2 regions of the Desulfitispora alkaliphila genome follow, and region 1 is predicted to be linked to the other one. Evidence: a T-box and tRNA genes for the amino acid it is inferred to sense, from the RefSeq annotation. Region 1 holds a T-box; the other holds one or more tRNA genes.
The links. The T-box of region 1 lies ahead of glyQ (glycine--tRNA ligase subunit alpha). A T-box ahead of a tRNA ligase gene usually reads a tRNA of that ligase, here a tRNA-Gly.

Region 1 (14,645 bases):
AATAGAAATTGCAGAAAAGGTTTTAGTGGATATTGAGGAAGACCAAAAGCAACCAGCTCATCAAGTAGCTAAAAGGGACGGAGTTATTGAAGAGCTTTTGGTACTTGTGGGGATTCCAGCTGTACAAGAAGGTGATACTGTACAAAAAGGTCAAGTATTGATTTCTGGTCGTATTTTCCCTGAAAGTGAAGATGAGTTGACTGCAACAAGTGAAAATGGCGACGACTCTATTATTAATATGGAGCCTAAAAAAGTAAGGGCGAAAGGAATTGCCAAAGCGCGTACTTGGTACCAAGAGCAGCTTACAATAAATCTAGCAGAGCGTGGTTACAATAAGACAGGAGAAAAAGTAACTACAACATCTGTAAGAATAAAAGATAAAGAAATAGTGATTCAAGGTCCTAGAAAGATTCCATATGAACATTACGACAAAGATGAAGAAATTAAAAGGCCATCTAAGTGGAGGAATATGGCAGTTGCCATAGAAGTAATATCCAGAACATACTATGAAAAGGAACCTTATACTATAAACTACAATGTTAAGGAAGCTATTGAGAAAGCTACTAAAGAGGCAAAAGGTAGAGTAGAATTGAGAATACCTCAAGAAGCAGTAGTTAAAGACACATATGTAGAGCATTTAAATGAAGAAGAAAGAGCAAAAAATGTGGAAGTTAAGGTTACTGTAGAGATTTTAGAAGATATCGCAGAACCAAGGGCTATTCACTAAAAGTAATAAATAGGGTATAATAGAATTTAATTTAGAACTAACTTTTACATCCGCCAGTGCCAAAAGGATTGGCGCAAACTAAGTTTTCTTTATAGGAGGTACTCATTTGGAAAAAGGTCGAAACACTATCACATTAAAAGATAACTATGAAGCTAGTAATATATTTGGAAAGTACGATGAAAACCTTAAAATCATAGAACAAAATGTGAATGCTAAAATAATAGCAAGAGGACTAGAGTTAATTGTTTCAGGGACTGAACAAGATGTAGAGAAAGTGAAATCAATTATAGATCATTTGCGCAAGCTAAGTAACAAGGGAATTCAACTTACTCCCGCTGAAGTTAATTATGCTGTAAAAGAGGTTGCGGGGACGGAAAATGAGAGAAATGAAGTGACATCAGAGTTGAGCAAAGTGATTATCTTAACGCACCAAGGTAAACAGATTATGCCTAAAACATTAGGGCAAGCAAATTACCTTAAAGCAATACAAAACTACGATGTTGTTTTTGGAATTGGTCCTGCTGGTACAGGAAAAACGTATTTAGCTGTAGTGAAAGCTGTGGCTGCTTTAAAGGAAAAACGAGTAAATAGAATAATTTTAGCCAGGCCAGCGGTAGAAGCGGGAGAAAAATTGGGTTTTTTGCCAGGTGACCTTCAGGAAAAAGTTAATCCTTACTTGCGACCTCTGTATGATGGGCTTTATGATATATTAGGTGCGGAAACAGCTCAAAAATATATGGAAAAGAATATTATTGAAGTAGCGCCTCTCGCCTACATGAGAGGGAGAACATTGAATGATTCCTTTATAATATTGGACGAAGCCCAAAATACTACTCCAGAGCAGATGAAGATGCTATTAACAAGAATTGGATTTGGGTCAAAAGCTGTTATTACTGGAGATATAACACAAGTTGATTTGCCCAAGGGTCAGTATTCTGGGTTGATTGAAGTACAAAAGGTTTTGAAAAATGTAGAGGGTATATCCTTTTGCTACTTGACTGCTGCAGATGTAGTTAGACATCCTTTGGTGCAAAAAATTGTTACTGCTTACGATGATTTTGACAGTAGTAAGTAAACGGGGGTTTTCTGATGGTTAAAAATAATTTTAAAAGAAAAGTTCAAGTGCCCGTTTTAAGGGCCTTTAAAAACATAACCTTCCGCAAAGTGTTGTGGGGGTTAATTTTCTTCATTGTCACAACAGGAGTTGTGGCAATGAATTATGTTCCAAACGCGGTAACTCTTGAAGAGGGACAAGTTAGCCCAACAACTATTAAATCTCCTCGAGCGCTCACTTTTGAAAGTGAAGTGAAAACTAGTCGTGCAAGGGAAGAGGCAATTAAAGAGGTTGAGCCTGTTTTTAAAGTGGACAAGACTGTATTGCAGGAACTGAATGAGGATATTAGTGAACAATTTAATATGTTTGTAGAAATAATTGATAATGAAGAACTAACACAACAGGAGAAAATAGAGGCTGCCCAAGAAGAACTAACATTAGAGATTCCAGCTAACGACTTGTCACAACTTTTATCTATAGAGGTAGAAGAAGTAAAGGCAATGGAAACTGCTGTACTTGCCATTGTTGAAAACAACATGGCTAATGGCATTCAAAAGGAGGCACTGCCCACTACGGTTAATACTATTACCAATGATATTTCCACACTACCCCGGCATCAGGGATTGATACAGTTATCATTGAGAATTGTGGATAATGTTGAGTTTAAGCCTAACTTAGTATATGACCCGCAGGCAACCCAAGCAAAGATTGAAATAATTAGAAGTGAAGTTGCACCTGTTCAGGTTACAATTAGACAAGGTGAAAAAATTGTTGGAGAGGGAGAAGTAGTAACAGCTGTAGATATAGAAGTATTAGAGCGGTTAGGCTTACAGCAGAGCACTCGTTCGCCTGCAGGCACATTCATGGGGATAGCCCTGTTAGTTTTGATAACTTATACTGTTGTAATGATATATTTGTGGCAATACAAACCGGAAATATATAAAAGCGAGTCTAGTTTAGTATTGACGGGACTATTGATTGTCCTTACGTTGCTATTTGCCAAAGTAGTAACTTTAATTAATTTTGGTGGAAATCCTGAAATGTCAATGCAGGTAGGGTACATGATCCCTCTTGCTGCCGGATCGATGCTAATAGCAATCTTATTAGATAATAAATTAGCCGTATTTCTCACAGGAATTATGTCAATTTTGATTGGGATTCTAACAGGAGGACAACTCTCCTTTGCTATAGCTTCAGGATTGGGAGGACTTGTGGGAGTTTACAGTGTATCAAAACTAAGTGGGCGCTCGGATCTGGTTAAAGCTGGGCTTTATGTGGCAGGAATAACAATGATTACTGTTCTTGCTATTGGGTTAATGAATAATAGCTCGCCAACGCTTATTACTCTAGGAATGTTAATGGGCCTTGTTAACGGCCTGTTGTCATCTGTTTTGACAATTGGGCTATTACCCTTCTTAGAGACTGCATTTGGTATAACTACATCAGTAAGATTGCTAGAACTATCAAATCCAAATCACCCATTGCTTAAGCGTCTGTTAATTGAAGCGCCAGGAACCTACCATCACAGTATTTTAGCAGGGAACCTGGCCGAGGCGGCGGCAGATGCTGTTAATGCGGATTCACTGCTAGTAAGAGTTGGAGCATATTATCACGATATTGGAAAACTCAAGCGGCCATACTTTTTTATAGAAAATCAATTAGCCGGTGATAATCCCCATAATAAATTAGCTCCTACTCTCAGTACACTGATCATAACTTCTCATGTGAAAGATGGTGTTGAGCTTGCTAAGGAGCATCAGTTACCCAAGGTAATTGTGGACCTTATTCATCAGCACCATGGCAAAAGCATATTGGGGTTCTTTTACCATAAAGCTACTGAAGAAAATAAGGGTGATACTGTTCAGGAAAAAGATTTTCGTTACGAAGCACCTAGACCTGAAACTAAAGAAGCTGCGCTTGTTATGTTAGCTGACAGTGTAGAAGCTGCTGTTAGATCTATGCAAAATCCTACACCAGGAAGAGTAGAAGGGTTAGTGCGAAAGATAATTAAAGATAAGCTAAATGATGGGCAGTTAGATAAATGTAATCTCACATTAAAGGATCTAGATGTAATATCGGCAGAGTTTGTTAAAGTTCTGGGTGGAATTTTCCATTCCAGGATAGAATATCCTGAAACTATTGCCAAAGAAATGGAGGGCAATCAGTAAAAAAATGGAACTGACAATAATTAATCAACAAGAAAAGGTTAATTTTGGATATAATATGGAGAGAATACTAAAAGAAGCAGTGCAGGTAACACTAGCAGAGCATGGGAATGACTCCATTCAAGTGGAAGTAAGTGCACTATTAGTGGACGATCAAGAAATTTCTAGTTTGAATAGGGATTATAGGGATATAGATAGTGCTACTGATGTACTATCTTTTCCCCAGTATGAAAAAATAGAGCAAATAATGCATGAGAGCGAAGCAAGTCCGCACCCAATACTGCTTGGGGATATTGTCATATCATTGGAAACCTGTGTTAGACAAGCTGAAGAATACGGGCATTCTGCTGAAAGAGAGCTTGGTTTTTTAGTGGTTCACGGAATGCTTCATTTGCTTGGTTATGATCATTTAGATGACGAAGAGAAAATAAAAATGCGGTCTAAGGAGGAGCAGGTTCTGACTAAAATGGGTTTGGGCAGGTGAAATAAATGAGAGTTGCTAAAAGCTTTAGAGACAGTTTTAGCTATGCAATAGCTGGCATATTTCACTCTGTTAAGACTGAAAGGAACATGAAGATACATCTGGTGAGTGCAGTTCTAGCACTAGCAACGGGTTGGATATTGCGTCTTAATCATCAGGAAATGGCTACCTTAATTTTGGCGATCTCATTTGTCATAGTAACAGAACTCATTAATACTGCAGTAGAAAGAACAGTAGATTTATGTGTAGGCACTGAATTTCATCCACTGGCCAAGCAGGCTAAAAATGTAGCAGCAGGAGCTGTGCTAGTTGCCAGTGTGTGTGCTGTCTTTGTAGGTATATTTCTCTTCCTGCCAAATCTGATTGCATTGCTCGTTTAATCATGTGAGAGGAGAATTTTAAAATGAAAAGGTTTCAAGCATATTTTTTGTCGGGTTTATTTATTTTATTGCCCGTTATGATTACTTTATCCATCATATTTTGGGTTTTTAATTATGTAGACAGCATTTTTATAACTCATATTCTTTACAGTACTACTGGAATTAAAATTCCAGGTTTAGGTGTTTTATTGACTCTAGCCTTAATTATGTTAGTAGGATTTTTAGGTACAAATTACCTTGGCAAAAAGCTAATCGGTTACGGTGAATACATAATGGAAAAAGTACCCGTAGTGAGCTCTGTCTACAAGACTATAAAACAAATAATAGATACAATAGGTGCAAAAGATAAAAATGCCTTTCAAAGAGTGGTGCTAATAGAGTATCCTCGAAAAGGTTTATGGGCCTTAGCATTTGTAACTGGGGAAACTGAAGGGGAAGTACAGCATAAGACCTCAGAGGAGTTGATAAACCTATTCCTACCAACCACTCCAAACCCTACATCGGGATTTTTACTGATGGTTCCTAGAGAAGATACTATTCCCATGGATATGACTGTTGAAGAGGGGATAAAGACAATCATATCTGCTGGGGTGATAACTCCACCCTATACAAAAGGGACGGATAATATTGGAGGAGCGTCATGAAAAATAAAAAGGTTCTAGTAATTGCACTTATTGCCCTAGCAGTGTTCGTAGGTGTTTACACAAGTACAACAAATATGCTTTCAGGTAATGGGGGAATTGTGGAAGTTGATAGTGAGAAAGATGGAGATGAAAATAAAGAAGTAGAGCCTTTAGAATTACCTTACAAGGCTCCTTTGACAGGGGAACCTTTAGAAAATGAAATGTTGTTGAGACCACTGGCGGTAGTAGTGGAAAACTCACCTAATGCTCGGCCTCAGTCGGGTCTCAAACAAGCTGACGTTGTATATGAAGTTCTGGCAGAGGGAGGCATTACTAGATTTCTAGTTATATACCAGCAGGGAACTGCAGAATTAATTGGGCCTGTTAGAAGTGCAAGACACTATATGGCTTATATGGCTCATGACTTTGATGGAGTATTTGTCCATGTAGGCGGAAGTCCTCAGGGACTTACCTATGTAGGACAAAACACTGTGGCCAATTTAAATGCTTACTACATTGCATCGGGAGAATTTTGGCGAACTAGTGACAGAAGAGCACCCCACAATCTATATAGTAGTACAGAGAAAATGAGGTCATTAATGAAAAAGAGAAACCTAGAGCGAGATACAGAGATTAACGCATGGCCTTTTTTAGCTAAAGGCGAGGTGTCCTCAGGGGGATCAGTTGCTGAAGAGATAACAATTAAATATCCTGTGCAAATATCCCATGTTCGCTATTTATATGATGAAAATAAAAACAATTATAAGCGTTATATGGGAGGAGTGCCTCATCTAGATAGAGAAAGTGAAAGTCAATTGACAGCCGATAATATTATCGTACAGTATGCTAATACTAGAGCTATACCTGGAGATAATCAAGGGCGTCTTGATATTGATGTTGTGGGAGCTGGTGAAGCAGTGATTTTTACTAATGGACGCGCATATGAAGCTAACTGGAAAAAAAGCGACAAACGCAGCAGAACTATTTACACTGACAAGCAAGGTGAAGAGATCCCGCTTACCCCAGGAAGCACATGGGTACAAATTGTAAGAACTAATACAGAAGTAGTATATTAAATTGATTTGGAGGAAGATAAATTAACATGACTACAGAAGCAAGAAATAAGTTTAAATCTGGATTTATAACTATAATAGGTCGCCCAAATGTGGGTAAATCAACATTGCTAAATAGAATAGTAGGTCAAAAAATCGCTATTATGTCTAACAAACCCCAAACGACTAGAAATAAAATTTTTGGAGTGTATACCACTGAACAAGAGCAAATAGTTTTTATTGATACTCCAGGTATCCACAAGCCAAAGCACAAGCTAGGGCAGTTTATGGTTGACGTAGCTCAGAAATCCTTGAAGCAGGTGGACGCTATCCTGTACCTAGTAGATGTTAGCGAAAAGATTGGTCCTGGAGAACAGTACATAATAGAAAATCTAAAAGGGGTGACAACCCCTGTATATTTAGCATTAAATAAAATTGACTTAATTGATCAGCAAGAATTGCTGCCTCAAATAGAGAAATTGAAGTCAATGTATAGCTTTAAAGAAATAGTGCCCATATCGGCCAAAGAAAACGACAATGTGGAATTATTACTTAAGCTATTAGCAAAAGAGCTTCCAGTAGGACCTCAATATTACCCTCAGGATATGATTACAGATCAACCGGAAAGACTAGTTGTAGCTGAATTGATTAGGGAAAAAGTACTTCACCTAACTAAAGAAGAGGTGCCCCATTCAATTGCCGTTATAGTTGAAATGATGGAGCCCAGGCCAAATGGAAAGATTTTTATCAGTTCAAATATTTATGTGGAACGGGATTCTCAAAAGGGAATCTTGATTGGTAAGGGTGGAAAAATGATGAAGGATATAGGGGCAAGGGCACGGCGAGATATTGAAAATCTATTAGGCAACAAAGTTTACTTAGATTTGTGGATAAAGGTCAAGAAAGATTGGCGCAATCAAGAGGCGGCAATAAGAAATATGGGATTTAGAGATGATTAAAAAAGTTGTTGGCATTAGTTCCAAAGATTCACACGGTTAACTTATCACTTTTTAGGTCAATCTAATAAGGCACTACTAAACCGGAAAGGTAAGGTGATTTTTTTGGATAGTAATGCAATGTGGAAGGTATTTGAACAAACAGGTCACTTGGGAGCTTATGTGCTCTATCGCGATTGGAGATCCTATGAAGAAGAAACATCTACAACTAATCAAATCACAAGAAAAGTGCAAGCAAATTCTTAGGGGGAACTAAAATGACAAAGCTGTACAAAACTGATGCTCTTGTGCTGTACAGCGTTAAGTACGGAGAAACCGATGCTATTCTCACCATACTTTCACCTGACAAAGGAAAGATACAGGCTATTGCCAAAGGAGCTCGGAAAATTAAAAGTAGGATGAGGGGACCAACCCAACCTTTTGTGTACGGGAGTTTTATGCTCTATCTTGGCAAGTCGCTACACACAGTAACTCAGTGCGAGTACAAAGAGCCCTTTGCTGGTTTGCGAGAAGACTACCATAAATACGCTATGGCTAGCTATGTGTCAGAGCTAGCAAAATCAGCTTTGCTGGAAGGGGACTCTCAGGTTCAGGGGATTTTCACCTTGACCTTAAAGGCCTTGTACGCCTTAGAAGCGGAAGCCAATGAAATATATTTGCGATATTACGAACTAAATTTATTAAGGGAGCTGGGTTATGAGCTAGCGTTAGAAGAATGTGGTAACTGTGGTAAAGAGTTAGGTAAAATTACCGGAGGTTTTTCTGTAGAAGCTGGGGGAATGATCTGTAGTGATTGCAAGGACAAGGGAGAATTAAATGTATCGCCGCCTACGTTGGCTATAATGCGTCAGTTGATGTTAATGGACATACTAAAGGTTAAGCGGCTCAAATTTACAAAGGCTGTGGCTAGTGAGTTGGATAAAATTTGTCACAAAGCTATTATGTATTATCTAGACCCAAGACTAAACAGCAGGAGATTTCTAGCTGATATAAGCACTGATTCTGTATAATCAGAGCTTATTTTGGGTTTAATAATAGATAAAAGGAGGGCGGCTAACTGTGGATCAAGAGGAAACATTAGATAAAATAGACTTATTGCGACAGCGAATGGGTGTGGGTTACACAGAAGCTAAGAAAATTTTAGATAAAAAAGATGGAGATGTAATTGCAGCCTTAGTGGAGTTGGAGCGAGATCAGAAGGTTAAGAAGACACTTAACAATAAGGTGCATACAATTTTTAAAAAGGGTAGTGCCACAAGGCTGAAAATTAAAAAAGATGGTAGGCAAGTAGCTGAAATCCCAGTTGCTGTTGGAATAGCGGGGATCTTAGGTTCTGTAGTTTACAAGCCTTTAGCTATTGCTGGGGCTATAGGTACACTATCAGCTATAGCTAACAGATATACATTAGAAGTGGAAAAACCATCTAGTGAAGATGAGCCAAAGTCTAGATTAGATATTGACAGCTGTAAATAAATTTGTTAAATTATAAAAAAATAGTAGGCTGTGATAGAGAGAGTAACTAATGTTATCAGTTTACAGAGAGTCGGCGGTAGGTGGAATGCCGGTAACTGAGCATAGGTGAAAGGCGCTCTTGAGCTGCAAGAGGAAAGCCAGTTAAGTAGTTGGTGAGTAAAGCTTGCGTACAAAGGGGTCTGCAAAAGAATTTGCTGCAGGCAACCGGGGTGGAACCGCGGGAGTAAAACCTCTCGTCCCTGATTTGGGGACTAGGGGTTTTTTTGTGTGCTAAAACATATAAAAGGAGGAGTATTATTATGAGTTTGACTTTTCAAGAAATCATTCAGAAATTGACAAATTATTGGAGTGACCAAAAATGTATTATTCAGCAACCTTATGATATGGAAAAAGGCGCAGGGACAATGAACCCAGCAACGTTTTTAAGGGCATTGGGTCCAGAGCCCTGGAATGTAGCCCATGTGGAACCTTCCCGTAGACCTACCGATGGTCGATATGGAGAAAACCCAAATAGGCTGCAACACTATTATCAATATCAAGTTATCTTAAAACCGTCACCATTAAATGTACAAGAGCTATACTTGAACAGCTTGATTGAGCTAGGTATAGATCCACTGAAGCACGATATTCGCTTTGTTGAAGACAATTGGGAATCTCCAAACCTAGGTGCATGGGGCTTAGGCTGGGAAGTATGGCTCGATGGGATGGAAGTTACTCAGTTTACATACTTTCAACAGTGCGGAGGCTTTGACTGTAAACCTGTATCAGCAGAATTGACATACGGCACTGAGAGACTAGCAATGTTTATTCAAGGTGTTGATAATGTCTATGATATCGAATGGGCAAAGGGCATAACTTATGGAGACGTTCATCATCAAGGAGAGGTAGAGCATTCCATCTACAACTTTGAAGAAGCGGACGTAGAGGCTTTAAAGACCATGTTTGATATATACGAAAAAGAAGCATTAACCTTAGCAAAAAAGGAATTGGCCTTCCCCTGCTATGATTATGTGCTCAAATGTTCTCACACATTCAACCTTTTAGATTCTCGAGGGGCGATTAGTGTTACTGAACGTACTGGATATTTAGCACGAATACGTAGCCTATCAAGAACTTGTGCTAAGGTATATATAGAAACTAGAGAGAAGAAGGGATACCCTTTGATTAAGGACCCTAAAAAACGAGCAGGACTGAAACTTGATCAGGAGGTCGAAAAGAATGACTAAAGACTTACTTTTTGAAATTGGTACAGAAGAGATACCAGCAGGTTTTATGAAGAGAGCTTTGTCTGATTTGGGTAAAATAGCTCAAGAAAAGCTACAAGAAGCTAGAGTTGATTTTGAACAGATTAAAACTTATGGAACTCCCAGGAGACTTACTTTAATAGTTGAGAATTTGGCTGAAAAGCAGTTAGATATGGAAGAGGAGGTTAAAGGACCAAGTGTTAAGGTTGCCTTTGACCAAACTGAAGAACCCACAAAGGCATGCTTAGGTTTCGCAAAAGGACAGGGGGTTTCTCCAGGGGACCTTATCAAGAAGGAAGTTAAGGGTGTGGAGTATGTCTATGCTATTAAACGAGAAGCGGGTAAAGATACTGCAACCATATTACCTGAACTTTTACCAGACATAATTAAAAGCATGAGTTTTCCAAAGACAATGCGTTGGGGAGATAGTGAGTTTCGTTTTGTGAGACCGATTCATTGGATTGTGAGTCTTTACGGAACAGAATTTGTTCCCTTTGAAATCGCAGGTATCAAAAGCGACAGGCTAACAAGGGGGCATAGATTCTTATCCAAAGGTGAAATAGAAATTTCAGAACCCTCTTTATATTTTAAGGCTTTAGAAGATGCTTGGGTTATTGTGGACCAAGAGCGACGCCGTTCAATAATAGAGGAACAAATAAATCAGTTGGCAAAGCAACAAGGGGGTAAAGTTTCAAAGGATTCCCAATTACTTGAGGAAATTACTCATTTAGTAGAGTATCCTACAGCATTATGTGGAAACTTTGAAGAATCATACTTGGAATTACCCAAAGAGGCCTTGATTACTTCTATGAAAGAACATCAGCGCTATTATCCAGTTGTTGATGAGACTGGAAACCTATTAAACAAATTTATTACAGTCAGAAATGGAGATAGCAACTACCTAGAAGTAGTTCAGAGGGGGAATGAGAAAGTACTAGAAGCAAGACTAGCAGATGCTAGATTTTTCTATACAGAAGATTTAAAGACGCCATTAGAGCAACAAGTGAAAAAATTAGAAAACATAGTTTTTCATGAGGAAATAGGAACTGTGGCAGAAAAGGTGAAACGTATGATTGATATGACAGATTACTTAGCTAAACATATCAAGGCAACAGATCAGACGAAAGAAGAAGCTAATCGTGTGGCTACAATTGCTAAGGGAGACTTAGTTTCTCATATGGTTTACGAGTTTCCCGAACTTCAGGGTGTAATGGGTGCATACTATGCTAAGGCCCATGGTGAAAGTGGTGAAGTGAGCAGGGGTATTAGAGAACATTATCTTCCCAGATATGCTGGTGATGACCTGCCTCAAACTGAAAGTGGTTGGATAGTCAGCTTTGCGGACAAGCTGGATACAATTGTAGATTGCTTTGGGATTGGAATTCAACCAACAGGCTCTCAGGATCCATATGCTTTAAGAAGACAAGCTTTGGCTATCATAAGCTTGGTGCTTAATAAAAGAGTCAAGCTTTCTTTAGAACAACTGCTGGCTGATGCTTATGACAGATTAGCGCAAGATATAGAGCCTAAAGTGGCAAAAGATCAGTTGGTTAAGACGGTAGTAGAATTTTTCAAACAAAGGATGAAAGGTTATCTGAACGAAGCTGGGCACAGATATGATGTGGTTGAAGCAGTATTAGGTACTGACAGTAGCGATTTTGTTCAAATCGACAGCTGGGCAAAAGCACTATCAGAATTTAGAGTGAATGAACAGTTTCAGGCGCTTCTTACTGGTTTTAACAGAGTTGCGAACCTTGCCAAAAAAGGTGATAGTGTGAAAGTTTCACCTGATCTTTTAGAAGAAAGTGCTGAGAAAGAGCTTTATGATAAGTTTAGCCATGCTAAAAACAAGATAGACCAATTGATAAAGCAGGAACAATTGGTAGATGCGCTAGTAGAAATAGCTAAACTACAGCCAGCAATAGACAAATTCTTTGAAGAAATCATGGTTATGGTAGATGATGAAGCATTGAAGAATAACAGATTGGCATTGCTTAAGTCTATAGAGAGTTATGTGTACAAATATGTTGATTTAACAAAAGTTGTGGCGAAATAAAAATATTTTCAGCAAGCAGGAAATTACTTTCGAATATAGTATATAATATTTATGAAGCATTCAAATATAGTATGTCACATTACGGCGATAAAGAGAAAGGCGGTGTGACACAATTCAGCTTTCAGAGCGACAACAAAAAATTGTAGACATAGTTAAAGAGCGAGGACCAATAACAGGGGAACAAATTGCCAAGAAATTGTCGCTGACTAGGGCTACGCTTAGACCTGATTTAGCAATTTTAACTATGTCAGGTATATTAGAAGCTAGACCCAGAGTAGGATATTACTACAATGGTGAGGAAACGGGTAAGCTTGGAGAAGAATTTCGTGAATTAGAAGTATCGAACTTCAAGTCAGTGCCCATAGTGGTTAAAGACACAACAACCTTGTACGACGCAGTAGTATCTATGTTTATGGAAGATGTGGATATATTATTTGTGGTAAATAGCGACAATTACCTTGAAGGGGTTCTATCCAGAAAAGATTTACTTAAAATAACCTTAGGGCAAATGGATATTCACAAGGTCCCTGTTAGTGTAATGATGACGCGAGTGCCAAATGTAATAACTATTACACCAGAGGCTTCAATCTATCAGGCTGCAAAAAAACTTTTGGATTATGAAGTAAATGCTTTGCCAGTAATTAGGAATCATGAAAGTGATGGTGAAGCAAAAATGGAACTTATAGGTAGTATCAGCAAGACTACAATAACTAAGATAATGGTAGAATTAGCTGAAAGATAAAAGGAGGGGATTCAAATTTCAGAGAACAAAAACCCTGTTATATACATAATCTCTGATTCCTTGGGAGAGACGGCTGAATTTGTGGCAAGAGCGGCTAGTAGTCAATTCAACTCAGGAAAAATTGAAATAAAGCGAGTTCCTTATGTAAAAGATGAAGAACACATATTAGACATCATTGAGGAGGCTTCTACAATTCCCAATTGCATAATTGCATATACCTTGGTTATAGAGAGTATGAAGCAACTACTTATAGATAAATGTCATGAAAAAAACTTAGAAGCAATTGATGTATTAGGGCCCATGATTAAAGGATTAGGGAAAGTTACAAATACTGAACCCAAGATGCAACCAGGACTTTTACATCAGTTAGATGACCAATACTTTAGAAAAGTTGAAGCAATAGAATTTGCTGTGAAGTACGATGATGGAAAAGATCCTCGTGGTATGATTTATGCTGATATAGTCTTTATAGGGATTTCAAGGACATCTAAAACGCCACTATGTATGTATTTAGCTCATAAACGCATAAAGGCAGCTAATGTTCCTTTAGTTCCAGAGGTATCACCGCCTGAAGAACTCTTTAAGCTTCCGCCAAAAAAAGTAGTTGGCTTAACTATTAGTCCTGAACTATTATATGGTATAAGGCTAGAAAGATTGAAAACCTTAGGTTTAGCAGCTAGTGCTGATTATGCAAATATGCAAAGAATTTTAGATGAACTAGAGTATGCAGAGCGGATAATGAAAAAAGTTGGGTGTCCTATTATTGATGTGACTAATAGGGCGGTCGAAGAGACTGCCAGTAAAGTATTAGAACTATATTTCAAGGGGGATCGTCATGGAGAGTAGAAAGTATGCTTACCTGTTTGCTGAAGGAAATTCTAAAATGAGAGAACTCTTAGGGGGAAAAGGTGCTAATTTAGCAGAGATGACAGATATTGGTTTGCCTGTTCCGCCAGGGCTTACTATAACTACAAAAGCCTGCAATAGTTACTATGAGGAAGGAAGGAACTTTCCTCAAGGAATGGAAGAGCAACTAAAGGAAGCTATAAAGGATGTAGAGCAAAAGACAGGTAAAGAATTTGGTTCTCAAAACAACCCACTATTGCTGTCAGTGCGATCCGGATCTGTTGTCTCTATGCCGGGAATGATGGACACAATTCTAAACCTAGGTCTAACTGATGAGACAATCAAAGGGTTAGCACAGTCTACTAATGATCAAAGGTTTGCCTATGATTGTTACAGACGTTTTATTCAGATGTTTAGCGATGTAGTTATGGGTGTTGAGCATTATCAATTTGAAAGCATCTTAGAAGAATACAAGATGAAACGTGAGGTTAAGTTTGACTATGAACTAACAGCTGACGATCTAAAAGAGTTAGTTGAAGACTATAAAGTGCTAGTAAAGAGAAATACTGGTAGAACATTCCCGCAAAAACCAATAGAGCAGTTGGAAATGGCCATCAAAGCTGTCTTTGATTCTTGGAATAATCACAGGGCCAGAGTGTACCGAAAGATAAATAATATTCCTGACCACTTAGGAACAGCAGTGAACGTTCAATCAATGGTATTTGGAAATATGGGCAATGACTGTGGTACAGGGGTGGCATTTACTAGAAACCCCTCTACTGGAGAGAACTTATTGTATGGAGAATACTTGATAAATGCGCAAGGGGAAGATGTAGTTGCTGGAAT
Region 2 (14,645 bases), on a different contig from region 1:
GATAGCAAGTCAAGGACAGGAATTTCTACTTGTTAAGCAGGATGGGGATTGGTACCAGGTTCAGATCGATGACCATACAAAGGGGTGGGTGGCTAGCTGGTTAGTCAGCCTCAGAAGTACTAGCAGTATGGTTGCTTCAAGAGGAGAAGAAGGAGCAGAACGTAAACCAAATGAAACGGAAGCAGTGGATACTAATAAAAAGCCCCTTTCAGGAAAAATCATAGTTATAGATCCTGGGCATGGTAGAATTACTTCTGGTGGCTGGAGTGACCCAGGAGCAATTGGCCCAACTGGATTAAAAGAGAGCGATGTAGCTACAGATATTTCCCATAGACTAAAAGATCTGTTAGAAGAAAAGGGAGCACAAATAGTAATGACTAGAACAGGAGATACTACCCATTTGAGTTTAGCGGACAGAGCTGAACTGGCTAATAATGCGGGGGGCGATATTTTTGTCAGTATTCATGCCAATGCATCATTGAGCCCCTGGCAAAATGGAACATCTACTTGGTATTACGCTCCTTTGAATTCTGATTTAGGGGGTCAGCGGTCTGAGCGGAGAGCCCTGGCCAGTGCAATTCAAGCTGAGATGGTCAAAGAGACAGGTCTTAGGAACATGGGCATAATAGAAGAGAATTTTTCTGTTCTGCGAAACACAAAAATGCCATCTGTTTTAGTAGAGACTGCATTTATTAGCAATCCTGAGGAGGAAAGATTATTGGCGTCATCTGGATTTAGGCAGCAATGTGCTGAGGCCATCGCTGGAGGAATTAATTTATACTTTGCACAAGGACATTAATATAGTAAGATGATATAAGAAAGAACAAGCTTGACAAAGAGCTTGTTCTTTCTTATATTTGAGCACAGGGGGTTGATGAAATGGCACTTTCTCTTATCTTAGGATATGCATTTATTTTTGGGGCCCGAGTTGCGGATGTGGCATTAGCTGTTGTGCGTACTTTGATGCTTGTTAAGGGGAAAAGGTTTACTGCCGCAGCTTTAGGTTTTTTTGAGGTAATAATTTTTATTATAGCTCTAGATATGGTAGTTCAGGACTTAGACAACCCAATTAAGCTCCTTTTTTATGGATTAGGTTTTGCTACAGGGAATATTGTTGGTAGCTACCTGGAGGAAAAACTGGCAATGGGTCATATAACAGTTCAGGTGATAACAATGTCTAGACCGTTAGAACTTACAAGAATTCTGCGTGAACAGGGGTATGGAGTTACAGTTATAGAAGGACACGGTAGACAGGGGAAGCGAATGGTTTTGAATATTATTTGTACTAGAAAAGAGATGGATAAACTTATTTCCATGGTAGAAGACTTTGATGCAAAGGCTTTTGTTACTGTATTTGAAGCCCGTGCTACCAAAGGTGGAATTTTTAATCCCATAACCGGAAAACGGAAGTGATTGTAATTAATATGTTTAAAAATGAATAAACTACAAAGGAATAATTTTATGTGTTCATAAATTAGAGGTGAAAAAATGACAGATAAACAAGTGAAAGTGGGGATTTTTGATTCAGGAATAGGTGGATTAACTGTAGCCAAAGAAGTGTTTAATAAATTGCCCCATGTGCCCATAGCTTATTTAGGTGATACAGCTCATGTTCCCTATGGAGGGAGATCTGTAGAACAACTAATTATACTGGCAGATAGAATCTGTCAGTTCTTAATAGAGCAAGGAGCAAACTTAATAATTGCTGCATGTAACACTAGCTCATCTGTTTCTTTAGATTATCTTGAGGAAAAATACCCTGGTATCCCAATCCTAGGTGTGGTTAAACCTGGAGTACAAGAAGCAGCTAGAATCACCAAAAATAATAAAGTGGGCTTAATTGCTACAGAAGCCACAGTAAAAAGTCAAGCCCATAAAAATTTAATTAAGAATATTAAGCCTGAAGTAGATCTATATGCACAGGCATGCCCAAAGTTTGTGCCCCTTATTGAAGCGGGAAATCTAACGGGTCCTGCAGCTGAAAGTGCTGTGGAAGAGTATATATGCAAATTAAATGCTGAAGGTATAGACACCCTCATATTAGGTTGTACTCATTATCCTTTTTTAAGCTCTGTTATCTCTAAATACACAGGGCAGGAAGTATCTTTAGTTGACCCGGCAAGGACGACTGTTGAGGATTTAATAAAATATATAGGAAAGACAAATCATGGGAATGATGTAGAAGTAGAGCATGAATTTTATGCTACTGGATCAGCTCAATCCTTTTTTGATGTGGGATGCAATTTTATCTCCACTAAACAAATGAAAAAAGTGGAGCAGGTTGATTTAGGTTGTGGCTTTTAGAAGAGGTGATATCAATGGCAGGAAAAATTGGAATAACAACAACTATACCTGTTGAGGTAATATTTGCAGCTAAAAAAATACCCGTTGATTTAAACAATATTTTTGTTACTGCAGATGATGCTCAGAGTATGGTAGAGGATGCAGAGCTTGCAGGATACCCTAGGAACCTTTGTGGGTGGATTAAAGGACTCTATTCTGTAGCTAAGAAAGTACCTGACTTGGAAGGAGTTATTGCGGTAACTCAAGGTGACTGTAGTAATACCCACGCCTTAATGGAGACACTTGAAGTGGAAGGTGTGAAAACTATACCCTTTGCATTTCCCTATGATGCAGATAAGGACATGCTTAACCTGCAAATTAGGAAGTTGATGGAGGCCTTCCAAGTATCTGAGGTAGATGTGGAAATATTCAGGGAAAAACTACTTCAGGTGCGCCAGAGTGTATGGGAGTTGGATCGATTGACGTGGGAAGAAAATTTAATAAGCGGCTTTGATAATCACCTTTATCAAGTGAGCTGCAGTGATTTTAATGGAAATCCAACTGCATTTAAAGAAGAGGTTGACAGCTTTATTGAAAAATCACTAAAGGGTAAGCCATTTAATGAAGATATTAGGCTTGCCTATATTGGTGTACCTCCCATAGTGACAGATTTATATTCATACTTAGAAGAGGTTGGAGCAAGAGTAGTATTTAATGAAGTTCAGAGGCAGTTTACCATGCCATTTGAGCATGTGGATTTAACTGAACAGTACTCTAAATACACGTATCCCTATAATGTATTTAAGCGCATTAAGGATATTGCAGAACAAGTACAAAAGCGTGAGATTGATGGAATAATACACTACACACAAAGTTTTTGTTTTAGACAAATCGAAGACTTGATTTTTAGACAGAAATTGGACTTGCCTATTCTCAGTCTAGAGGGCGACAAACCGGGTAAACTAGATGCAAGAACAAAGATGAGGATTGAGTCATTTGTGGATATGTTGAGGTGAAAATTGTGAGAGTTGGTATCGATTTAGGAAGTAGAAATGTAAAGATTGTTACTTTAACTGAGCAGGGTTTAGGCGAAATGAAGCAGATCGACACAATTTCCTTTTACCGTAATTATGGTCGCAAAGAGGACGAAAAGTTGATAATTGACTTTAACGCTCTTGGGTTAAAGGGATTTGATAGATTAGTATCTACAGGTTATGGAAGACTCACCATAAATATTCAAGGCGCTAAAAACATTCCTGAATTAAAAGCACATATGTTAGGAGCTATTTACCAAACAGGTTTAGAAGATTTTACACTAGTTGATTTGGGTGGGCAAGACACAAAAGTGATAAAAATAAGGCGCGGAAAAATGGTGGATTTTCTTACTAATGACCGTTGTGCTGCAAGTAGTGGGCGATATTTAGAAAATATGGCTCAAGTTCTAGGTGTAGATGTTACTGAACTGGGTAAGCATTATAAAAATCCAGTAGAACTAAACTCAACTTGTGCAGTTTTCGGCGAGTCAGAACTTATTGGAAAGATTATTGAAGGGCACCCCCATGAACATTTAGCGGCAGGGGTTAACAATACAATTTACAAAAGAGTAGAGCCCATGCTTAGGAACATGATGAGTGAAACACTGGTTTTTACTGGAGGGGTTGCTTTTAGCGAAGCCCTAGTAAAAATGTTAGAGCTTGGAACTGGGAAAGAAGTTATTGTTCCCAAACATCCTCAGTATAATGGAGCTATTGGCTGTTGTATTGAGGCAAGCAAAGGAGTGAATTAGCTGTGCAATTACATATTTGCGGTTGCTGGGCACCATATCCTGCTGTTAGTGGAGCTTGCTCTGCGTATCTGATAGAGATTGAAGAAAAAAAGATACTACTAGATTGTGGTCATGGAAGCTTTAGTAAGATGCAAGAGAAGATTGAATTCCGGCAACTAGACTTGGCTGTTATTTCCCATTTTCATCCCGATCACTACATGGACTTACCTTGTCTGCGCCATGCTATTGCTGGAGCTATTAGGCTCGGGAAGAGGAAGGACAAGCTTCCCACTATTATTCCAGATAGCCCTAAAGATGTTGTAAGTACTGTGGAAAGAATGGACGATGGATTGGAAATAACTCATAAGGTGAGTCCGGAAGGAATTGAGACAGACTTAGGTTCAGTTAAGCTAGAAATGAGAAAGCTCAATCATCCAATGCCCTCTTATGGCATTGCCTTAACTAGTAACAACAAAAAAATTGTATACTCAGGAGATACAGGAGAGTCCCAAGAGTTAGTACTGTTAGCCCAGGGATCAGACCTATTAATTTGTGAAGCTAGCTTACTAGAAAGAGATGGAGAATATGGGAAAAAGACGGGACACTTAACTGCTAAAGGTGCAGCCCGCATTGCCAAAGCAGCAGGAGTTAAAAGGCTTGTTATCACCCACTTATGGCCTGAGTACGATCTAAATGAACTTTTGCAAGAAGCAAAAGAACTTTTTCCAGAGACAATATTAGCACAAGTTGGATTAACAATAGATGTTTAATAAAAAAAGGGGTTGGAAAAAATGAGATGTGATAATCGAGAACGTGCTGACCAGGCTAGGCCTGTTAAAATAACTACTGATTATATATTGCACCCAGAAGGATCTGTGTTAATAGAAGTAGGTCAGACAAAAGTTATTTGTTCTGCCACTGTAGAAGAGAGAGTACCTCCATTTATGCGAGGTCAGGAGAAGGGTTGGGTGACAGCTGAATATGCTATGCTACCTAGAGCTACCCATTCCAGAAATATAAGAGAAGCGGCAAAGGGAAAGTTGAGTGGCCGCACCTATGAAATTCAGCGATTAATAGGAAGATCTTTGCGCGCCGTAGTAGATTTAAAAAGATTAGGTGAGCGAACGGTTATTGTAGATTGTGATGTAATTCAAGCTGATGGAGGGACTCGGACAGCAGCTATCACAGGTGGATTTATGGCTATGTGTTTAGCTTTTGGCAAGCTAATTGAAGAAGAAAAACTTGAAGAGATGCCAGTAGATGACTTTTTAGCAGCAATTAGTATAGGAAAGCTAGAAGATCAAGTGTTATTAGATTTATGTTACGAAGAGGATTCACAGGCTGAGGTAGATATGAATATAGTAATGACTGGTTCGGGTAAATTTGTAGAGGTTCAAGGAACTGCTGAAGAGCATCCTTTTACAAGGGATGAGATGGATCAAATGCTTAAATATGCTGAAAAGGGGATTAATCAGTTAATTTTGAAGCAAAGAGAAGTACTAGGGGCGTTGGCAGATAAAGTGGGGAAATCTCAATGAAGCTAATTGCTGCTACTAATAATAAAGGTAAACTAAAAGAGTTGAGAGGGTTACTGACAGTACTAGATGCAGAGGTGAGTGCTCTTAGTGAGTATCCACAGATTGGAGAAATTGTTGAAGATGGCAATACTTTTATAGAAAATGCTAAGATTAAAGCAACAACTGTAGGCAGAAGCACAGGAATTATAACTATAGCAGATGATTCAGGTTTACAAGTGGATGCCCTTGGAGGGAACCCGGGGATCTTTTCAGCAAGGTATGCAGGTCAGCATGGGGATGACCAAGCTAACAATGAAAGGCTTTTGAAAGAGTTGAGCCATGTGCCAAACCAGGAGAGGACCGCTAGATTTGTCTGTGCTATAGCTATATATGTTCCGGCGTATAATGATAGGGCGGAACAAATATACACAGTGGAAGGAACATGTGAAGGGATAATAGCTCGGGAGAGGAAGGGTGACCAAGGCTTTGGGTACGACCCCCTATTTTTTCTGCCTGAGTTAAACAAAACAATGGCGGAGCTTTCCCAAAGTGAGAAAAGTAAAATTAGCCATAGAGGAAAAGCGATGAGAAATGCTGTTCAGATTTTGGAGGGGTTATTAGGAGATGGAGAGAATATTAATTGTCAGTGATACCCATGGAGAACTGAATAGGATTAAAAAACATATTGAATCTAGTGAAAAAGAGATAGATTTTATAATCCACGCAGGTGACAACTGGAAGGATGGACTACAGTTAGCAGATTACGTAGGAACCGAAGTGGCAGCTGTAGTTGGAAACTGTGATCCAATGGGGAGTGCTAGTCAAGAGCAGTTACTGGAGTTTGACAACATAAAGGTATTTGTCACCCATGGACACATTTACAGTGTAAAGCAAGATTTACAACGAATATACTATAGGGGCAGGGAGGTTGAAGCGGATATAGTTGTATTTGGACATACTCATATTCCCTTTAACAAAGAGATAGAAGGAATGCATTTGTTTAACCCTGGGAGCGCTTCAGAGCCTAGAGGTTGTAGTGACTACAGTTGTGGTTTTCTTGAAATAATCAATGATAAATTTTATATAAAAAATATTGATATATAGTGTTGACTTATTCTTTGGCACGTGTTATATTATTACTTGTCGGTTGAACAGATGACCGATAAAGCAGTCGGGGCGTAGCGCAGTTTGGTAGCGCACCTGGTTTGGGACCAGGGGGCCGGGGGTTCGAATCCCTCCGCCCCGACCATTAAAAAACAAGTAATTTAAAAACGTGCGGGTGTAGCTCAATGGTAGAGCCCTAGCCTTCCAAGCTAGTCACGTGGGTTCGATTCCCATCACCCGCTCCATTTTGCGCCTGTAGCTCAGCTGGATAGAGCAACGGACTTCTAATCCGTAGGTCAGAGGTTCGAATCCTCTCAGGCGCGCCATTTTATTAACATGGTGGGTGTGGCGAAGTTGGTTAACGCACCGGATTGTGACTCCGGCACTCGTGGGTTCAAGTCCCATCACTCACCCCATAAAAAAATATAAAAAACAGTTGACAACTTGATGTGTGCATGATACAATGCTTTTTGTCGACTGAAGAGCGCCCGTAGCTCAGTTGGATAGAGTAGCAGACTTCGAATCTGATGGTCGTAGGTTCGAATCCTACCGGGCGCGCCATATGAAGATGACGCTGGGGCGTCGCCAAGCGGTAAGGCACGGGACTTTGACTCCCGCATGCGTAGGTTCGAATCCTGCCGCCCCAGCCATAACATGAGCCATTAGCTCAGTTGGCAGAGCACCTGACTTTTAATCAGGGTGTCGAAGGTTCGAATCCTTCATGGCTCACCATAATTTTATTTGCGGGAGTGGCGGAATTGGCAGACGCACCAGACTTAGGATCTGGCGGGCAACCGTGGGGGTTCAAGTCCCTTCTCCCGCACCATTATTTTGCGGAAGTGGCTCAGTGGTAGAGCATCGCCTTGCCAAGGCGAGGGTCGCGGGTTCGAATCCCGTCTTCCGCTCCATAAACAAAAGATAACAAAACTCCCTTATTAGGGAGTTTTTATTGTTGTATCTAAATTCTAATTTTTTTTGTTTCTTTATGAGATATAATAAAATGTAAACTTTAAAAGGAGGAAATGTTAATACACTGTAGAATAAATGTGTAGTAATCAAAACCTGTTTGTGGTTGTTATTTTTTGGTTATGATATTACTAAATAATGTGCTTGATAATCTGGTACGACTTCCAGGTATCTTACATATAACTATTATTAATTGAGGAGGAGCATAAATGACTGTCGATGTGGAAAGAATAGAGGAGAATAAGGTTCAACTAAAAATTGAAGTAGAGAGTGAAAAGTTTGCAGCAGCAATTAGCAATGCTTCAAAAAAAGTTGCAAAGCAAGTAAACATCCCTGGATTTAGAAAGGGAAGAGTACCTAAAAAGGTTTTGGAAAACTATTTAGGGAAGCAGGCTCTTGTAGATGAAGCCCTTGAGGGTTTTGTGCCAGGTGCTTATATAGAAGCTGTTCAAGAAGCAAATATAGAGCCTATTAACCAACCTCAGGTAGAAGTGGTTCAGGCAGAGGAAGGTAAGCCTCTAATATTCAAAGCAACAGTTGAGGTTAAGCCAGAGGTGAAGCTTGGAGAATATAAGGGTGTAGAAGTAGAACAGGAATCTGTAGAAGTATCTTCTGAAGAATTAGATAATTACATAGAAGGATTAAGACAAAGACATGCTAGGTTGAATACACTGGAAGAGGGAACAGTAGAAAAAGGGGACGTAGCAGAAATAGACTTTGAAGGATTTATCGATGGAGTAGCCTTTGAAGGTGGAAAAGGAGAAAGCCATCCTTTAGAGATAGGTTCTGGAACTTTTATCCCTGGATTTGAAGAGCAATTAATAGGCGCTCAAGTAGGAGAAGAAAGAGATGTAAATGTTACCTTCCCAGAGGAATATCAAGCTGAAAACCTGGCTGGTAAAGATGCTGTGTTTAAAGTAAAAGTTAATGGAATCAAGCGCAAGGAGCTACCTGAGGTAGATGACGAATTTGCTAAAGATGTAAGTGAATTCGAAACACTAGAAGAGCTAAAGCAAGATGCGGAAAAGAGACTTCAGGAAAGTGCAGAAAAAAATGCAGAGAATAAGCTAAAAACAGATGTGGTAAACAAGGTAGTATCTAATGTAGATGTAGCTGTACCTCCAGTTATGGTAGAACAAAAACTAGATACAATCTTTAGTAATATGGAGCAGAGAATGCAGCAACAGGGAATTTCAATGGATCAATACCTTCAATTTGCTCAAACAACTAAGGAAAAGATGCGTGAAGAGCAACGAGAAGAAGCTGCAAAAGGCGTGAAAACTGACTTAACACTAGAAGCTATTAGTCAGAAAGAAGGAATTACAGCTACAGAAGAAGAAGTTGATAAAGAGCTAGAAAAAATGGCAGCTCAATATAATCAAAAATTAGAAGACATTAAAAAAGTATTAACTACACAAGGTAATCTTGACGGTTTAAGATACAGTATAGCAATGGAAAAAACAATCGACTTCTTAGTTGAAAACGCCAAAGTCATCGAAAAGGAAAAGACAGAAGAAGCTGGCGAGTAAAATAGATACTACATATACTGGAAGGAGAGTTACAAGATGAGTGGATTAGTTCCAATGGTAGTAGAGCAATCTAACCGTGGTGAGAGGGCTTATGATATTTACTCGAGACTGCTAAAAGATAGAATTATTTTTTTAGGCAGCAGTATAGATGACAATGTAGCAAATGTTATTATAGCACAAATGCTATTTTTGGAAGCAGAAGACCCAGATAAGGATATTTACCTATACATAAACAGCCCAGGTGGTTCAATAACGTCAGGAATGGCTATTTATGACACTATGCAATACATAAAGCCTGATGTATCTACTATTTGCGTTGGGATGGCTGCTAGCATGGGTGCATTCCTGTTGGCGGCTGGAGAAAAAGGTAAAAGAAGAGCTCTACCCAATAGCGAAGTAATGATTCATCAGCCTATGGGAGGGACTCAAGGGCAAGCTGTGGATATTGATATTCATGCCAAGAGAATCCTAAAAATTAAAGAGCGTCTGAACAAAATATTGGCGGACCGCACAGGTCAGAGTTTAAAGCAAATTGAAAAGGACACTGACAGAGATTATTTCATGTCAGCCGATGAGTCAAAGAAGTATGGTATCATCGATGAGGTGATTACTAGAAAAGAGAAGTAAACTCAAAGAATTAGAGGTGAAATAATGTACAAATTTACCGATGAAAAAGGTCAGCTGAAGTGTTCCTTTTGTGGCAAACAACAGGAACAAGTAAAAAAACTGGTAGCTGGGCCAGGGGTGTACATTTGCGATGAGTGCATCGAGCTTTGTAACGAAATTATTGAAGAAGAGCTAAGTGAAGACTTAGATTTAGAGCTTGGTGAAATACCAAAGCCTCAAGAAATTAGAGAGATTTTAGACCAGTACGTTATTGGGCAAGATGAAGCTAAAAAGGTTATGGCTGTAGCAGTTTACAATCACTATAAGAGAATCAACCTTGGCAATAAAATTGAAGATGTAGAACTTCAAAAGAGTAATATTGCAATGCTTGGGCCAACTGGTAGTGGTAAGACATTATTAGCTCAAACACTAGCTCGCATTCTCAATGTACCCTTTGCAATAGCTGATGCTACATCACTTACTGAGGCTGGATATGTAGGAGAGGATGTTGAAAACATCCTACTGAAATTAATTCAGGCTGCTGATTATGATGTGGAGAAAGCAGAAAAGGGCATTGTCTATATCGATGAAATTGATAAGATAGCAAGAAAGTCAGAAAACCCTTCTATTACTAGAGATGTATCTGGAGAAGGAGTCCAGCAAGCACTGCTTAAAATCCTAGAAGGAACTGTAGCTAGTGTTCCTCCTCAGGGCGGCAGAAAGCATCCTCATCAGGAATTCATCCAATTGGATACCACCAATATCCTGTTCATATGTGGAGGTGCCTTTGATGGCATCGATAAGATTATCCAGAATAGAACTGGGAAGAAAACAATGGGATTTGGTGCAGATATTAAAAAGAAAAAGGACACTCAAATCGGAGAAGTATTGAGAAATATTTTACCTGGAGATTTGTTGAAGTATGGGTTAATCCCTGAATTTGTGGGTAGAATACCAGTTATAGTTTCTCTTGATGCCTTGGATGAAGAAGCGTTAGTACGTATTTTAACGGAACCCAAAAATGCTTTGGCAAAACAATACCAAAAGCTGTTTGAGCTAGATGGTGTTAAACTAGAATTTAAGGAAGAAGCTCTTAGAGGTATTGCAAAAGAAGCAATTAAGCGCAATACTGGTGCAAGAGGGTTGAGATCAATTATTGAGGACATCATGACTGATGTTATGTACGAAATTCCTTCTAGAGATGACCTGGAAAAGTGCATCGTAACAGAGGAAGTAATCCAGAAAAAAGAAGAACCTGTTTTGGTTACAAACGGCAAGAAGAAAAAAGAAGAATCAGCTTAGTTAAAAAGCCAGCTCAAAAAGAGCTGGCTTTTTTGACTCCCATTTTCCATAGTTTGGGATAAAAAAAACCATATGGGAAATACTATTCTTGTGAAAAAAACTGAGAATAGTTAGAAGGGAGCATGAAAATGGATTTTGGCTTGACAGGTATCTTTGGTTTTTTACAACTGTTTTTCATAATTGTTGTAGGGATGTACTTTTTTAATTTACTTAGAAGTCAGCAGGGAAACAAAGTAGCAGTGCAAAAGGAGTCTAGAAAGGAACTAGAAAAACTGCAGGAGATGCGTCGCATATCACTTACCGAACCCCTTTCTGAACGGACAAGACCCAGTAATTTCAAGGATATTGTTGGGCAAAAAGAGGGACTAAAGGCTTTAAGGGCTGCTCTGTGTGGGTCTAATCCTCAGCACGTGATAATATATGGTCCACCTGGGGTTGGGAAGACTGCAGCTGCAAGAGTAGTATTAGAAGAAGCTAAGAAAAATACTGATTCCCCTTTTAATATAGAGTCAAAATTTATAGAAATTGATGGTGCCACAGCTCGATTTGACGAGAGGGGAATAGCTGATCCTTTAATTGGGTCGGTTCACGATCCTATTTATCAAGGTGCAGGTGCTATGGGTATGGCCGGTATTCCTCAGCCAAAGACAGGTGCTGTCACAAAAGCTCACGGAGGGATGTTATTTATCGATGAAATAGGTGAGCTACACCCCATTCAAATCAATAAGTTACTAAAAGTATTAGAAGATAGAAAAGTTACTTTGGAAAGTGCCTACTATAATTCTGAAGATGGGAATATCCCTTCCCATATTCATGACATTTTTACTAATGGTCTTCCTGCTGATTTTAGATTAGTAGCGGCCACAACCAGAATGCCACAAGAAATTCCACCAGCAATAAGATCTCGTTGCCTAGAAGTATTTTTTAGGGCATTGCTGCCTCATGAGATTGGGATAATAGCAAGAAATGCTGCTTCTAAAATTGATTTTAAAATAGAAGAAACAGCTGTTGATGTAGTTAATAAATACGCTACAAATGGGCGAGAGGCAGTAAACATTGTTCAAATAGCTGCTGGAATAGCCCTAGCTAGAAATGAGGGAAAGACAATTATAGCTGCGGATGTGGAGTGGGTTGTAAATAGTGGTCAATATTCCCCTAGACCAGAAAAGAAAATACCAGAACAAGCTCAAATTGGTCTTGTTAATGGATTAGCAGTTTATGGTCCAAATATGGGGGCTATTCTGGAGTTAGAGGCAAGTGTAATGCCGGCTAAGAAAGAGACTGGAAAAATTATAGTTACCGGTGTTGTAGAAGAGGAAGAAATGGGAGGCGCTGAGGGGAAAAGAGTAAGACGGAAAAGTATGGCTAAGGGATCGGTAGAAAATGTTTTAACAGTATTGAGAAGAAACATGGATGTGGATCCTAGGAATTACGATATTCACGTCAATTTTCCCGGTGGAATTCCCATAGACGGGCCATCTGCAGGAGTCACTATTGCCACTGCTGTGTACTCAGCCATAAAAAAGATACCAATTGACAATAAGGTAGCCATGACTGGAGAGGTTTCCATCAGGGGGAAAGTTAAGCCTATTGGCGGAGTCGTTGCAAAGGTGGAGGCGGCAATCCAGGCTGGTGCAAAGAAAATAATAATACCAAAGGAAAACTGGCAGGAAATATTCAACGCCATGTCAGATGTAAAAGTCATACCTGTAGATCACTTGGAGCAAGTGTTTGAAGAGAGCTTGCTTCATGATGAAAAGGATCAAGAAAAAACGTCTATTCAAACCAGTGGTGAAGTCCTATCGGCCTCACAAATATAAAAGCTCTCTTTATTTGCAGGAATTAATTAGATTTAATAGAATATATGTGTTAATGTTGGTAAAAAATAAACTAGCTATGTTTTAGTTCCTAGAAGGTGGTGAATTACACATGAAAGATAAAAACCCTGTAGAGGAAGAATACACTCATAAAATTAAGGATTTTCAGGAGCGCCAATTACCGCTATTGCCATTAAGAGGGGTGCTAGTATTTCCCTATATGGTAATCCACTTAGATGTGGGTAGAGAGAAGTCAATCGCCGCCATTGAAGAGGCAATGATAGATGAGCGAGAAATCTTTCTAGTAATGCAAAAAGAAGCTCAGACAGATGACCCTGGGGTTGACGATATACACACTATTGGAACAGTTGCTGAAATTAAGCAGCTATTAAAATTACCTGGTGGTACTATTAGAATCCTGGTAGAAGGTATACAAAGGGCAAAGATCAAGGAAATCATCGAAGAAGAGCCTTATTTTAAAGTATTATTAGAAAACAAAGAGGAAGAGAGCCACAAGGATACAGAAATTGAAGCGCTCATGCGAAGCTTAATCCAACAATTTGAACAGTATGTTAAGTTGAGCAAAAAAATTCCTGCAGAAACTGTGGTATCGGTGGTCTCTATTGAAGAACCTGGACGTTTAGCTGATATTATTGCCTCCCATTTAAACTTAAAGCTAACGAACAAACAAGAGCTGTTAGAAGCGATTGATGTGAAGAAGCGCTTAGAAGTACTAGCTTCTATACTAGCAAAAGAAATGGACATCCTGGAGCTGGAGCGCAAAATCAACATTAGGGTCCGAAAGCAAATGGAAAAAACTCAAAAAGAGTACTATATGCGGGAGCAGCTTAAGGCTATTCAAAAAGAGTTAGGCGAAAAGGACGATAGAGCCCAAGAAACTCAAGAGTTACGTGAGGCTATTGATAAGGCTCGGATGCCTAAAGAAGTTAAGGAAAAAGCATTAAAAGAGCTGGAGCGACTTGAAAAAATGCCTCCTATGGTGGCAGAAGCTACCGTAGTTCGCAACTATTTAGATTGGTTACTAGCATTGCCGTGGCAAAAGCTGACAAAAGATAGGTTAGATATTAAACTAGCTGAAGAGATTTTAGATGAGGACCACTATGGTCTAGAAAAGGTCAAGGAAAGAATTATTGAGTACTTAGCCGTGAGAAAAATGGCAAAGAAAATGAAGGGTCCTATACTTTGTCTAATTGGACCTCCAGGTGTTGGCAAAACTTCTTTGGCCAGATCAATAGCTCGCTCTATGGAACGCAAGTTTGTGCGCATGTCTCTAGGAGGAGTTAGAGATGAAGCTGAAATTAGAGGACATAGACGAACATATGTGGGCGCTTTGCCGGGTAGAATAATACAAGCAATGAAGCAAGCGGGAACCAAAAATCCAGTTTTCCTACTGGATGAAATAGACAAAATGAGTACTGATTTCAGAGGAGATCCTTCTTCAGCTTTACTTGAGGTATTAGATCCTGAGCAAAATAGTACTTTTGCGGATCACTTTTTAGAAGTACCCTTTGATTTATCTAAGATTATGTTTGTTACTACTGCCAACGCAGAGCATACGATTCCTCAGCCCCTGTTAGATAGAATGGAAGTAATCTATATTTCTGGTTACACAGAACAGGAAAAGGTAAAGATTGCTGAAAAGTACCTATTACCAAAACAATTAAAGGAACACGGCTTAGATGATAAGCAATTAGATGTGTCAGAAAACAGTATTAGGCGACTAATCAGAGAGTAC

Region 2: it has a tRNA-Gly gene. The T-box ahead of glyQ (glycine--tRNA ligase subunit alpha) is inferred to sense a tRNA for this amino acid. The anticodon was not compared.

What each region holds. Positions count from the first base shown of each region.
Region 1 covers NZ_JBNPXS010000017.1:33,389-48,033, forward strand. Annotated here, with positions in the region: gene yqfD (sporulation protein YqfD) at 1-727, shown strand, start outside; gene GGQ84_RS07835 (PhoH family protein) at 834-1,802, shown strand; gene GGQ84_RS07840 (HD family phosphohydrolase) at 1,817-3,949, shown strand; gene ybeY (rRNA maturation RNase YbeY) at 3,921-4,430, shown strand; gene GGQ84_RS07850 (diacylglycerol kinase family protein) at 4,436-4,807, shown strand; gene GGQ84_RS07855 (DUF502 domain-containing protein) at 4,831-5,451, shown strand; gene GGQ84_RS07860 (DUF3048 domain-containing protein) at 5,448-6,506, shown strand; gene era (GTPase Era) at 6,533-7,441, shown strand; gene GGQ84_RS07870 (YqzL family protein) at 7,544-7,684, shown strand; gene recO (DNA repair protein RecO) at 7,696-8,448, shown strand; gene GGQ84_RS07880 (DUF4342 domain-containing protein) at 8,498-8,911, shown strand; T-box leader at 8,933-9,155, shown strand; gene glyQ (glycine--tRNA ligase subunit alpha) at 9,217-10,137, shown strand; gene glyS (glycine--tRNA ligase subunit beta) at 10,130-12,211, shown strand; gene ccpN (transcriptional regulator CcpN) at 12,324-12,953, shown strand; gene GGQ84_RS07900 (pyruvate, water dikinase regulatory protein) at 13,014-13,799, shown strand; gene ppdK (pyruvate, phosphate dikinase) at 13,789-14,645, shown strand, end outside.
Region 2 covers NZ_JBNPXS010000041.1:7,883-22,527, reverse strand. Annotated here, with positions in the region: gene GGQ84_RS12895 (N-acetylmuramoyl-L-alanine amidase family protein) at 1-799, shown strand, start outside; gene GGQ84_RS12890 (DUF2179 domain-containing protein) at 880-1,413, shown strand; gene murI (glutamate racemase) at 1,489-2,304, shown strand; gene GGQ84_RS12880 (2-hydroxyacyl-CoA dehydratase family protein) at 2,319-3,299, shown strand; gene GGQ84_RS12875 (acyl-CoA dehydratase activase) at 3,305-4,069, shown strand; gene GGQ84_RS12870 (MBL fold metallo-hydrolase) at 4,072-4,818, shown strand; gene rph (ribonuclease PH) at 4,840-5,586, shown strand; gene GGQ84_RS12860 (XTP/dITP diphosphatase) at 5,583-6,215, shown strand; gene GGQ84_RS12855 (YfcE family phosphodiesterase) at 6,190-6,669, shown strand; tRNA gene GGQ84_RS12850 (tRNA-Pro) at 6,738-6,814, shown strand; tRNA gene GGQ84_RS12845 (tRNA-Gly) at 6,841-6,914, shown strand; tRNA gene GGQ84_RS12840 (tRNA-Arg) at 6,919-6,995, shown strand; tRNA gene GGQ84_RS12835 (tRNA-His) at 7,009-7,085, shown strand; tRNA gene GGQ84_RS12830 (tRNA-Arg) at 7,154-7,230, shown strand; tRNA gene GGQ84_RS12825 (tRNA-Gln) at 7,245-7,319, shown strand; tRNA gene GGQ84_RS12820 (tRNA-Lys) at 7,326-7,401, shown strand; tRNA gene GGQ84_RS12815 (tRNA-Leu) at 7,413-7,495, shown strand; tRNA gene GGQ84_RS12810 (tRNA-Gly) at 7,503-7,577, shown strand; gene tig (trigger factor) at 7,845-9,164, shown strand; gene clpP (ATP-dependent Clp endopeptidase proteolytic subunit ClpP) at 9,201-9,791, shown strand; gene clpX (ATP-dependent protease ATP-binding subunit ClpX) at 9,816-11,072, shown strand; gene lonB (ATP-dependent protease LonB) at 11,201-12,892, shown strand; gene lon (endopeptidase La) at 13,002-14,645, shown strand, end outside.